Regions from separate parts of the Methylobacillus sp. genome, predicted to be linked through region 1. Evidence: predicted binding sites of a transcription regulator. Region 1 holds the regulator's gene; each other region holds the start of a gene.
What was found. Region 1 encodes sigma-54, which starts transcription at its own class of promoters, with help from an activator protein. Its sites were predicted from a motif close to TGGCACNNTTCCTGCT; they were not measured.
Positions count from the first base shown of each region.

Region 2: nirB (nitrite reductase large subunit NirB) is a predicted target of sigma-54. The motif match lies at 1,429-1,444, and genes of this name have one in related genera.
Region 3: V7Z75_RS08790 (TorF family putative porin) is a predicted target of sigma-54. The motif match lies at 1,703-1,718, and genes of this name have one in related genera.
Region 4: glnA (type I glutamate--ammonia ligase) is a predicted target of sigma-54. The motif match lies at 1,619-1,634, and genes of this name have one in related genera.

Region 1 covers NZ_DAIUFW010000010.1:12,661-15,764, reverse strand. Annotated here, with positions in the region: gene lptB (LPS export ABC transporter ATP-binding protein) at 1-425, shown strand, start outside; gene V7Z75_RS11855 (RNA polymerase factor sigma-54) at 445-1,911, shown strand; gene hpf (ribosome hibernation-promoting factor, HPF/YfiA family) at 1,942-2,268, shown strand; gene hprK (HPr(Ser) kinase/phosphatase) at 2,373-3,104, shown strand, end outside.
Region 2 covers NZ_DAIUFW010000007.1:164,844-167,947, reverse strand. Annotated here, with positions in the region: gene nirB (nitrite reductase large subunit NirB) at 1-1,254, opposite strand, end outside; gene V7Z75_RS10845 (bifunctional protein-serine/threonine kinase/phosphatase) at 1,572-3,104, opposite strand, start outside.
Region 3 covers NZ_DAIUFW010000005.1:186,629-189,732, reverse strand. Annotated here, with positions in the region: gene V7Z75_RS08800 (ammonium transporter) at 1-436, opposite strand, end outside; gene glnK (P-II family nitrogen regulator) at 447-785, opposite strand; gene V7Z75_RS08790 (TorF family putative porin) at 874-1,653, opposite strand; gene V7Z75_RS08785 (accessory factor UbiK family protein) at 1,893-2,138, shown strand; gene V7Z75_RS08780 (YifB family Mg chelatase-like AAA ATPase) at 2,141-3,104, shown strand, end outside.
Region 4 covers NZ_DAIUFW010000005.1:119,423-122,526, reverse strand. Annotated here, with positions in the region: gene V7Z75_RS08465 (DUF4124 domain-containing protein) at 1-39, opposite strand, end outside; gene glnA (type I glutamate--ammonia ligase) at 147-1,556, opposite strand; gene V7Z75_RS08455 (rhodanese-like domain-containing protein) at 1,802-2,257, shown strand; gene aroE (shikimate dehydrogenase) at 2,250-3,077, shown strand; gene mtgA (monofunctional biosynthetic peptidoglycan transglycosylase) at 3,074-3,104, shown strand, end outside.

The DNA.
Region 1 (3,104 bases):
CTATCCTGGAGTTGCAGCACCATATGACGGATGCACAGCGCAAGGAACAGCTTGAATCTCTGCTGCATGAACTCCATATCACCCATATACGCGACAACATGGCCGTCAGCCTTTCCGGTGGCGAGCGCCGCCGGGTGGAAATTGCCCGCTGTCTGGCGACCAACCCCAGCTTTATTCTGCTGGATGAGCCATTTGCCGGGATCGACCCGATCGCAGTGCTGGATATTCAGAAGATCGTGCGCTTTTTGACCGAGCGCAGTATCGGCGTACTGATCACCGACCATAATGTGCGTGAGACATTGGGCATCTGCGACCGTGCCTATATCGTGAACGAGGGCCGCGTGTTTGCCTCGGGCAAGCCCAGCGAGATCATCCATAATGAAAGTGTGAGAGAAGTGTATCTAGGCAAGGACTTCCGCCTGTAGTCGTGGCACAAAAGTAAAGATGAAACAAAGTCTACAGCTTAAATTTTCCCAGAATCTGACATTGACGCCGCAGTTGCAGCAATCTATCAAGCTGCTGCAACTGTCTTCGCAAGAGCTGAACCAGGAGCTGGAATCGCTGCTGCAGGCCAACCCTTTGCTGGAACGCGTCGATGGCCCGGATGGTGCTGCTGACGTATCCGATAGCTATGGCCCCTCTCATGACGTGGCCTCTGGCCAGACGACAGCCGAAACATCCGAACCCGTAGCCGACGATCTGCCAATGCCGGAATCCGGCGGTGCGGCAGATGACTACTTCGAGTCTTTTCAGGGTAGCAACCGCTGGGAGGAGGGTGGTGGTAATCATGACGACGATAACGATTTCAGCTTCCAGGAAGCAGTAAACCCTACATTGCGTGAGCATCTGCTGGGGCAGATCAAACTGATGCCACTTTCCGAGCGCGACCAGACGCTGGCCATGGTGCTGGTGGATGCCATCAATGATGACGGCTACCTTGAGCAACCGTTGGAAGAGTTGGCAGCATTGTTGCCGGAAGAGTTGGAAATTGAGTTGTTGGAACTGGAAATCGCACTTAAGCATATCCAGAACCTGGATCCGCCCGGTATTGGCGCGCGCAACCTGGCTGAGTGCCTGGTCTTGCAGTTGCGGACATTGCCCGAGGACACTCCTCACTTGGCACAGGCGATCACGTTGGCTGGGCAATACCTGCCTTTGCTGGCGAGCCGGGATTACACGCGCTTGCGCAAGCTGCTGAATTGCGATGATGGTGTATTGAAAGCGGTGCAGCAGCTTGTGACCCAACTGAATCCGCGCCCTGGCAGCGAGTTCAGTCATATTGCCTCGGATCACTATATCCAGCATGAAGTCGTGGTCAGAAAAGTCAAAGGTATCTGGATCGCGAGCCTGAATGATGAAGTGATACCCAAGCTGCGCATCAATCAATTGTATGCCAACATCCTGAAACGCAACCGCGACAGTTCCAGCCAATACTTGATGAGCCAGATGCAGGAAGCCAAATGGATGATCAAGAACATCCAGCAGCGTTTCTCTACCATCCTGCGCGTATCCCAGGCGATTGTTGATCGGCAGCGCAATTTCTTCGAGCATGGGGAAGTGGCCATGCGCCCGCTGGTGCTGCGTGAAATTGCCGATGAGCTTGGCTTGCACGAATCCACGGTTTCACGCGTGACGACAAGAAAGTACATGCTCACTCCACGCGGCGTCTACGAATTGAAATATTTTTTCGGCAGTCATGTGGCAACGGAATCCGGTGGCGCGTGTTCCGCCACGGCCATCCGCGCATTGATCAAGCAGATGGTGGGCGAGGAAAATCCCAGGAAGCCGCTGTCTGACAACCAGATTGCTGATATTCTCGGTAAACAGGGGATTGTGGTTGCAAGAAGAACCATAGCAAAATACCGCGAATCTCTACAGATTCCCGCGGCCAACCAGCGCAAGTCGCTTTGATTTGCGCGTTTTTTAAGTAAGGAGAGTGTTATGAATTTGCACCTGACCGGACATCATCTAGAGGTTACCCCAGCCCTGCGCGAATATGTGCAGTCCAAGCTGGCCCGACTCAGCAATCACTTTGATCATGTCATTGATCTCAAGGTGACGCTCAGCGTGGAAAAATTGGTGCAAAAGGCGGAAGCCACCCTGCGTGTTCCGGGGAACGACCTGCATGCCGAATGCGGTGCGGAGAATATGTATAGCGCGATTGATTCGCTTGCTGACAAACTGGATCGCCAAGTATTGAAGCATAAGGAAAAGGTCAGCAGCCATAACCAGGCTGACGGCGGCGTCAAGCATCAAACCGTCGAGTAAATCCTGTCTATGCTGCAAACGGGTACCGCTTCTGTCGAAGTGATGGAATCGGTACCCTATTTAGTTGTTTCTTCTGACTGATCATTCCCAGAGAATCAAGCCACATGGCCGAAATCAGTGTTTCCCAGCTCTACAACGACACGCGCCGCAAACTCAAGCTCAAATGGATAGCAGGTCTGGCGGGCGGCGAGAATCCGTTGACCAGTGAAACTGTTACCAAGCCTTCGCTGGCGTTGATCGGCCACCTGAATTTCGTGCATCCCAACCGGGTACAGGTATTGGGGTGCGCAGAGATGGATTATCTTCTCAGCCTGCATCCGCGCGAGTTGCAGCAGGCTATCAAGAATCTTTTTTCCGCTGACCTCGCCGCCATCATCGTCGCTAATGGCGAAGTGGCGCCAGATGAGCTGGTTGCGGCTGCAGACGAATACAAGACGCCTTTGCTGGCTTCACCACTACGTAGCCCCGAGCTGATGGATGTCTTGAGTCATTACCTCGCGCAAGCGGTGGCGGTGTCTGAAAGCCAGCACGGGGTATTCCTCGAGGTGCAGGGGTTTGGCCTCATGATCAAGGGCGATCCTGCCATCGGCAAAAGCGAACTGGCACTGGAATTGATTTCACGCGGCCATCGCCTGGTGGCGGATGATATCGTCGATTTCTACCGCGTTGCCCCCGACCGGCTGGAAGGGCGTTGCCCGCCATTGCTGCAGGATTTCCTTGAGGTGCGCGGCCTGGGCGTGCTCAATATTCGCGCCTTGTTCGGCGACAATGCCGTTAAACCGACCAAGCCGCTTGACCTGATCGTGCAGTTGCAGATGGCGGATACCATGGAGCCG
Region 2 (3,104 bases), on a different contig from region 1:
GCCCAGGCCGGGTTTTTCCTTGCCGTCGCTGGCGGGCAGAATGAGGAACTCGGGATTTTCCGGCAAGGGCATTGCATTGACCGTCATTTGCTGCAGGGTGCCGTACTCATCGGCATTGCCGATCAGCACCGCGCCGAGCAGCTTCTTGCCATCCTCGCTGACGACGATCTTCTTGTAGATCTTGCGCACTTCGTCCAGGTATTGGTAGCTGCGTGCGCCGTGGGTTTCACCATGAGCGTCGCCGACGCTGGCGACATCCACGCCCATGAGCTTGAGCTTGGTGCTCATGTCGGCACCCTGGAAAGTCGCGGCGAAATCGCCGGAAAGATGGGCGCAGGCGATGCGCGCCATGTCGTAGCCAGGGGCAACCAGACCGTACATCTGACCGTTCCAGTTGGCGCACTCGCCAATTGCGTAGATATCGTGGTCGCTGGAGCGGCAGAACTCGTCGATCGCGATGCCGCCGCGCGCGCCGATCGCCAGGCCGGATTCGCGCGCCAGCTCGTCGCGCGGACGGATGCCGGCGGAGAACACGATCATGTCGGTCTCGAGCCAGGTTTCGTCGAAGAAGACCATACGGTGGCGGGCGGTGGCACCGTCGGTAATATTGACGGTATTGCGGCTGGTGTGCACGTGCACGCCCAGTTCCTCGATCTTGGTGCGCAGTACGCGGCCGCCGCTTTCGTCCACTTGCACCGCCATCAGGCGCGGGGCGAATTCCACCACATGGGTGTCCAGGCGCATGTCGCGCAGGGCCTTGGCGCACTCCAGGCCCAGCAGGCCGCCGCCGACCACGACGCCGCTCTTGGCTGTCGCGCCTGCCACAGTCATGGCCTCCAGGTCTTCGATGGTGCGGTAGACGAAGCAATTCTCGCGGTCGCGGCCTGGCACGGGCGGTACGAAGGGAGCAGAGCCAGTGGCTAGCACCAGTTTGTCATAATGCAGCATACTGCCATCCGCTAGCATGACGATTCGTTGCCTGCGATCTATAGTGGATGCCCGTGCGTTCAGCCGCAGTTCCAAGCCAGGGCGTTCATAAAATCCTTGCTCTACCAATGACAAGTCATCAGCTGTGCTGCCAGAGAAAAAGCTTGAAAGATGCACACGGTCATAGGCTGGGCGCGGTTCTTCTCCCAATACTGTGATTTGCAGATTGGCTGCCGCCAGATCAGGCTGGCGCTTGACTAACTCCTGCACAAAGTAATGGCCCACCATACCGTTGCCTATTACTACGATGTGGGTGTTTGCGTTCATTGTCGTGTTTCCTGTGGCTCACAAAAACAAAACGGCATCCATTACCTGTGCAGCAATTGCCATGGGCAGTGCTAAACAAGCAATGGACGCCGTTGTCCATCAAAGGATTACCGATAGGAGTAATTCCTCTGTATCAATACTCATCCATCAGTGATGAGCTTTTGTTCTGATATAAGCAACAGATATGCCATGGTGGGATTATTTTTAGATGGTTGATATTAAACGGGAAATGTTGGATTTTTGTTTTCTTTGAGCAGAGGCGTATTGCTTTCTTGCACTAAAAATGTACCTCGGCATGGAACTGGTGCATATCAAAGTCAGGCAACAAGCAATAGATACACCAGCAGGATATTGACGAATAGGGAGCCTACCGCCAGCCACTGCCACTGCTGCAATCCGGCGCGAGAAATCAATGGCGTGCGCCGCATTGGCAGGATCGGGCGTGTTTCCCCGACTTCCAGCGCCAGCAGCATTTCCTCCGCTGTTTCAAATCGGGACGCGGGCTGGCGCGTGACAGCTTTGAGAATGATATTTTCCAGCCATCCCGGAATATCGGGGCGATAGCGGGTTGGAGGTACCGGGTCGCCAAAGCGTGGATGCTGGAATGGTTCGATTTCACCGTAAGGATATTTGCGCGTCAGCAGGTGGTAGAGCGTGACACCAGCTGCATAGATATCGCTTTGTACGCTGGATTCGGCGTGATCAAACAATTCTGGCGCCATGAAACTTGGTGTTCCTGGATTCGGCATGGTTTCCTGAGTGGAAAGATGCCCGCCAGATGCGACGCCAAGGTCAAGAATACGCAGTCGCCCATCCTTACCCATATGCAGGTTGGCAGGCTTGATGTCACGGTGCAGCACAGGCATGCGATGCAGCGCCCCGATTCCGCGCAGCATTTCCTGGCCGATGCGAGTGATGCCTGCCGTGGTGAAGTGGTGTCCGTGTTGCAGGCGTTGCTGCAGTGTTGCGCCTTCGTGCCAGCTCATGACGTAATAGAGATGGCTGCGCGTGTCCGCATCCAGCGGCAAGACCTGGGGCAGGTACTGCGAGCTAATACGTTTGGCCAGCCATTCCTCGTTGAGTAAAGCTATGCAGCTTTGCGGGTCATTGGCCAGTATTGGTTGCAGGGTTTTCAATACCCAGAGCTGGCCACTTTGCGCATGGCGGACTTTATACACCAGACTGGCACGGGATTGATGAAGTATTGCGATGATTTCAAACTGGTCTAACCTTTCCCCAACCTTGAGTTTTGCAGGTGGTTTGAGCTGACGACTCTCGGCGAGAAAATCGGTCAGCGTATCCTCGCTAACCGATTCCACATCAATGACGATGGCGGTGGCATTGTCACTGCTACCAGCTTGCAAGGCTTCCCTGATGAGAACATCCGCTAATGCCTGCGGTGGCGCATATTGCTGTATCAAGCGTTGCAGCCTGGTGTCTGGCAAGGCAGCCCAGACGCCATCGGTCATCAATACATAACGGTCGCCTACATGCAGTTGGCCTTCGGCATAATCCACGCTAAGTTGCTGGTCGAGCCCGATAGCGCGTTTCAATACATGGCGCATATCGGGCCGATCCCAGACATGGTCGGCAGTGAGGCGCTCCAGATTGCCGCCGCGCAGGCGGTATAGCCTGCTGTCGCCAACATGCGCCGAGTAATAGCGCTGCCCTCGTAGCACCAGTAATGTTACGGTGGTGGCCATGCCGGCCATTTCCCGATGCTGCATGGCTTGTGCTAGCACCCAGCGATTGGCGGCATTGAGCACCTTCTCCAGGGCAGTTGGAACCTCCCAGGTATCCGGAGTGGCGTAGTAGTCCGTTAACAGGCTGCGCACGGTCATTTCTGCAGC
Region 3 (3,104 bases), on a different contig from region 1:
ATTCCGGGATGGTGCCGCCTTCCAGCAGGCTGTCGGGCGTGACGCCGGACAGGAATGCTTTGCTGAAACCGCCGATGACGCTGTTCAGGCTGCCACCATCGGTAAAGGTCAGGCTGTAGCCATACGCGACCCAGAGCAGGGACATCAGCGCAGTGGTGACGAATACCTGCGTCAGGATGGAAACCATGTTCTTGGCGCGTACCAGGCCACCGTAGAACAGGGCGATGCCCGGCACGATCATGAACAGGACCAGCACCGTGGCGATCATGGTCCAGGCGGTATCTCCTGCACTGAGCGTGGCAACGGCTTGCGTTGCGGCAGGTGCAATTTCGGTAATGACGGTGTCGTTGACGATCAGAGACTCTTCTGCCGCCAACGCCAGGCTGGAAAAGCCCAATAAGCCACATAGGGCAAGCATGGAAAGAATATTTTTCATATCAGGCTCCTTACAGCGCATCAGCGCCAGTTTCACCTGTGCGGATGCGGTACACCTGCTCCAGGTCAAAAACAAAAATCTTGCCGTCGCCGATCTTGCCGGTAGTGGCGGATTTCTCGATGGCTTCTATCACCTGGTCAAGCAGGTCGTCGGCAATTGCGATTTCCAGTTTGACCTTGGGCAGGAAATCGACGATGTATTCTGCGCCCCGGTAAAGCTCGGTATGGCCCTTCTGGCGGCCAAAGCCCTTGACCTCGGTGACGGTGATGCCCTGCACGCCAATGGCGGAAAGGGCTTCACGCACTTCGTCGAGCTTGAATGGCTTGATGATGGCGGATACAAGTTTCATGGATGTCTCCTTGTTGCGGGATGGTTAAGCAATCCGGGAGGCAAGGCAGGCATTGACATTGCCCGGCTTGTCCCCAGGGTATTCAAGTTCAGAAAGTCTTTTGCACGAAGATGGTCACGGTGTCCTTGCCGATGTTCTTGCCGTCGATCTTCCAGGCATCATCCGTATCGGAGCCGGTGTAGTAGCCGCCTGCTACCACGCCGTTGTCCCAGCTTCTGGTCATGCCCAGCTTCCAATCGGTATAGGAAAATGCCTTGTCGTTGGAAGCGCCGGCGGTCTTGCCATCAAAGTATTGATAGCCGACATGGGCCAGAATGGCGTAACCGGTTTCACCAATCGGCAGGTCGAGCGCCAGATCGAGATAATTGGAACCGCGACCGTCCTTGATGCCAAACGCGCCATTGGAAATGACATAAGAATTTTTTAGCGTGACCGGCCCCCAGCTCAATGCGCCATAGATTTCTGTCGTGTCAGGGCGTTGCACGCCACTGATGGTTTTGCCAGGATAAAAATATTGCAGCAGGCCCACGTCATAGCTGATGCCGCTATCGCCGAAGGTATTGGTGTAGCCGCCGTACACATCCCATTCCATGCTGTTGTCTTCCTTGTAGCCGCCATCGTTTACCCAGCTGACGTTGGAGCCCCAGGTGCCAAGATAGAAGCCGCTGGCGTGTGCGTAGTCCACACCGCCTTGCAACGCGGGTTCATGCGCGGTTTGCGTCAGGCCGCGGAAGATATATTGGCTGGTCACGCCAATGTTGTAGGTGACGGAGTGCGGAGAGGTTTCTGTGCCGGACTCTTCCGCCATGACAACGGCAGGTGTTGCGAATGTGCCCAGAATGCCTGCAAGTAGCAGAGAGTGACGCATGATGTACCCTTTCAGTGAGTTAAAAACAAAAAACTTCTGTTGGGTAATAAGCAACACTTGTGCCATTAATTAAACATTCATATAAATCAAATGGTTACTAATGATTTTTGGAATTTTCTATCGATCCAGAATGGTGCGTGGTCTGAAGGTGGAGGATAAGTGATTGAGTTTGTTGTATTTAATAGGGTTTTGACGGAAAGGAAACCTGCTAAACTAGCACTCCTCCTGGAGTTATTGACATGATGAATAGCCAATTTTTTGAAGATTTATCCAATAAAATCAAAGAAATGTATGATGCATCACCCGCAGAGGATATGGAGCGCAACATGCATGCCCTGTTAAAGGGCGCATTCACCAAGCTGGAGCTTGTGACGCGCGAGGAGTTTGATATCCAGGCGGAAATCCTGCGCAAAACCCGCGAACAATTGGCCGAATTGGAACAACAATTGGCGGAGATCGAGGCGCGGCTGGAGCAATCTGCTTGAGCATGGCGCTGGCGGTGTTGCACAGCCGCGCGCTGGCCGGGATGGAGGCGCCGGAAGTTGCGGTAGAAGTGCATTTGGCTAACGGCTTGCCGAGCTTTACTATCGTTGGTCTGCCCGAGGCCGAGGTCAAGGAAAGCAAGGACAGGGTGCGTGCTGCCCTGCAGACCGCACAGTTCGAGTTTCCGGCCCGTCGAATCACCGTCAACCTTGCTCCGGCTGATCTGCCCAAGGAAAGCGGGCGCTATGACCTGCCGATCGCCCTCGGGATTCTTGCCGCTTCCGGGCAGATTCCCGCGCAAGCGCTGGATCAATATGAGGTAGCAGGCGAGTTGGCCTTGACTGGCGAGCTGCGTCCGATACGCGGCGCACTCGCCATGATGTGCAAGGCCAGAGATAGCGGACGTGCGTTCATCCTGCCCCGCGAAAGTGCGGCAGAAGCCGCGTTGGTGCAAGGGGCAACCGTCCTGCCAGCCAACAGTTTGTTGCAGGTATGCGCTCATTTGGCTGGACGCGAGCTATTGCTGCCTCAACCAGTTACGGTGGAAAAGGTGTCGCGCAACGAAGCTGATTTTGCCGAGGTGAAAGGCCAGCTCCAGGCCAAGCGCGCGTTGGAGGTGGCTGCCGCAGGCGGGCATAGCGTGCTGATGTCCGGGCCGCCGGGTACTGGAAAATCCATGCTGGCCTCGCGTTTTGCTGGGGTGCTGCCTGCCATGACGGAAGCCGAGGCATTGGAATCCGCCGCGATCCAGTCGCTGGGCAAAGGCTTTCGCGCCAGCGATTGGGGAAAGCGGCCTTATCGCGCGCCGCACCATACTGCTTCCGGCGTGGCGCTGGTGGGCGGCGGTGCAATCCCCAAGCCCGGCGAGATTTCGCTGGCGCATCACGGGGTCTTGTTTCTGGATGAACTGGCGGAGTTCGACCGCAAGGTGCTGGAGGTGCTGCGCGAGCCATTGGAATCCGGACATA
Region 4 (3,104 bases), on a different contig from region 1:
TGCAAGCCATGCGCAAAGGAGCAGACAGGTTTTCTTCATGCGGTGCAGTGTAGAGCAGAAGGCGAGGGCAGGCAATTGGCAGATACAGGCTTGGCGGCGTGGATACAAAAAAAGCGGGTTGCCCCGCTTTTCTTGGTGATCAGCAATTAAATACTGTAGTACATGCTGAACTCGATGGGGTGCGGCGTCTGGCGCAGCTTGGTGACTTCATCCATCTTCAGGTCGATATAGGCGTCGATCCAGTCTTCGGAGAATACACCGCCGCGGGTCAGGAACTCACGATCCTTATCCAGAGCTTCCAATGCCTGTTCCAGGGAGGAGGCCACGGTTGGGATGGCAGCATCCTCTTCTGGCGGCAGGTGGTAGAGATCCTTGGTGGCTGGCTCGCCAGGGTGGATCTTGTTCTGCACGCCATCCAGGCCAGCCATCATCAATGCGCTGAATGCCAGGTATGGGTTGGCGGTGGGGTCAGGGAAACGTGCCTCGATACGGCGCGCCTTGTCGGACTGCACAAAAGGAACGCGGATGGAAGCGGAACGGTTCTTCGCCGAATAAGCCAGTTTTACTGGCGCTTCAAAGCCGGGTACCAAGCGCTTGTAGGAGTTGGTGCCTGGGTTGGTGATGGCGTTGAGCGCGCGCGCGTGCTTGATGATGCCGCCGATATAGTACAGGGCGAATTCGCTCAGGCCAGCATAGCCGTTACCCGCGAACAGGTTCTTGCCGTCTTTCCAGATGGATTGGTGCACGTGCATGCCGGAACCGTTATCGCCGAAGATGGGCTTGGGCATGAAAGTGGCGGTTTTGCCGTAGGCATGTGCAGTGTTGAACACCACGTATTTGAGGATTTGCGTCCAGTCGGCGCGTTGCACCAGAGTGCTGAATTTGGTGCCGATTTCACATTGGCCCGCGGTGGCGACTTCGTGGTGATGCACTTCCACGGGAACGCCCATCTCTTCCATGGTGACGACCATGGCGGAGCGGATGTCGTGCAGGGAATCCACTGGCGGGACAGGGAAGTAACCGCCCTTGACGCCTGGGCGGTGGCCGGTGTTGCCGCCTTCAAACTTTTCGCCGGAGGACCATGCGGCTTCTTCAGAATTGATCTTGACGGAGCTACCGCTCATATCAACAGACCAGTTGATGGAATCAAAAATGAAAAATTCAGGCTCAGGGCCGAAGAATGCGGTATCGCCGATGCCGCTGGATTTCAGGTAGGCTTCCGCGCGCTTGGCAATGCTGCGTGGGCAGCGGTCATAACCTTTGCCGTCGGCTGGGTCCACTACGTCACAAGTCAGTATCAGGGTGGGCTCGTCCATGAAGGGATCAATATTGGCGGTATCAGGATCCGGAATCAACAGCATGTCAGAAGCCTGGATGCCTTTCCAGCCAGCAATGGAAGAACCATCGAAAGCATGGCCTTCGGTAAACTTGTCTTCGTCGAAGGCAGAAACCGGCACGGTGACGTGTTGTTCCTTACCCCTGGTGTCGGTAAAGCGAAAATCGACAAACCTGATGTCGTTTTCCTCTACCAGTTTCATTACATCGGCCACCGCCATTTGATTCTCCTAAGCTCTTTCTGGATTAAAGGTTGTTGAAGCATGATGCTGACGCTAAGGTAAGCATGAATTGTGCCACTGGAAAAAGGCAATTTCCCATTTTCACATATAAGATTACAAAAGAGAAATATTGTATAACGCACATTAACAGTGCGTTTGCCGGGTTTGTGCACCAATATGGTGCGTGTGGGTTTGCAGGGGAATTAGGGCTATACTCCCTGCATGGTTTAAGCAAGGAGAGAACAATGGAAACATTGAGCAGTATTCTGCAAAACGCAAGAGTGCGTGCTGAACAACATGGGTTGCCTTATGCCGGTGCATTGACACCTAAAGAGGCGCAAAAAGTGCTGGAAATGGTGCCGGTTTCAAAGCTGGTGGATGTGCGCACCAAGGCAGAGCTGGATCTGGTGGGGCGCATTCCTGGCGCAGCCCATATTGAATGGGCTTTTTATCCAGGCATGAGCCCTAATCCGGATTTCCTGATGCAGCTTGATAAACAGGTGGATCGTGAAGCCCTGGTCATGTTCTTGTGCCGCACCGGCGGACGTTCCCACAATGCTGCCGTCGTGGCGGCCCAGAATGGCTATACGGAAGCATACAACGTGTTGGAAGGCTTTGAGGGAGAGGCAACTCCTGACAACAAGCAGCGTGGCCAGATCAACGGCTGGAAGGCCGCCCGCTTACCCTGGACCAATGCCTGAGGTGAGCGTGGATCGTTATGCAGTGATTGGCCACCCGGTAGAACATAGTAAATCGCCACTGATTCACGCGGCGTTTGCGCAACAGACCGGGCAGCAGATTGAATATGGCAAGATATTGGCCCCGCTGGACGGATTTGCCGCCACCGTCGCCAGCCTGCGGGAGCAAGGCTATGCCGGTGCCAATGTGACTGTGCCATTCAAGTTTGAGGCTTATGCCTTGGCTACGGAATTGACCGAGCGAGCACGCGTGGCAGGAGCAGTCAATACACTGAGTTTCAAGGGTAGTGACATCTTGGGAGATAACACAGACGGCGTTGGCCTGGTGCGCGACATCGAGCATAACCTGGCTGTGCCGTTGGCTGGCAAGCGCGTGCTGCTGTTGGGGGCGGGCGGTGCTGCCGAGGGCGTGCTAGGGCCGTTGCTGGCCACAATGCCATCCCGGCTATGCATTGCCAATCGCAGTGTCAGCAAGGCTGAATCCATGGTGGCGCGTGCCAAGCCTGTTGATGTTCTGCTGGAAGCATGCAGTTTTGAGGCGCTGGCCGGCCAGGTGTTTGATGTGGTGATCAATGCAACTTCCAGCGGACTGAGCAATGAACGCCTGCCATTGACTGCTGGCCTGTTTGCCGACGGCGCACTGGCTTATGACATGGTGTATGGCCGGGAAACGCCCTTTATGCAATACGCCAGGGAAGAAGGCGTGCGGCAGATTGCCGACGGGTTGGGCATGCTGGTGGAGCAGGCGGCAGAAGCTTTTTATCTCTGGCGGCAGGTGCGTCCGCAAACTGCGCCCGTCATGACGATGATGCGTGCATTGTGATCGGGCGGTTGCTGTGGCGTGGGTTGC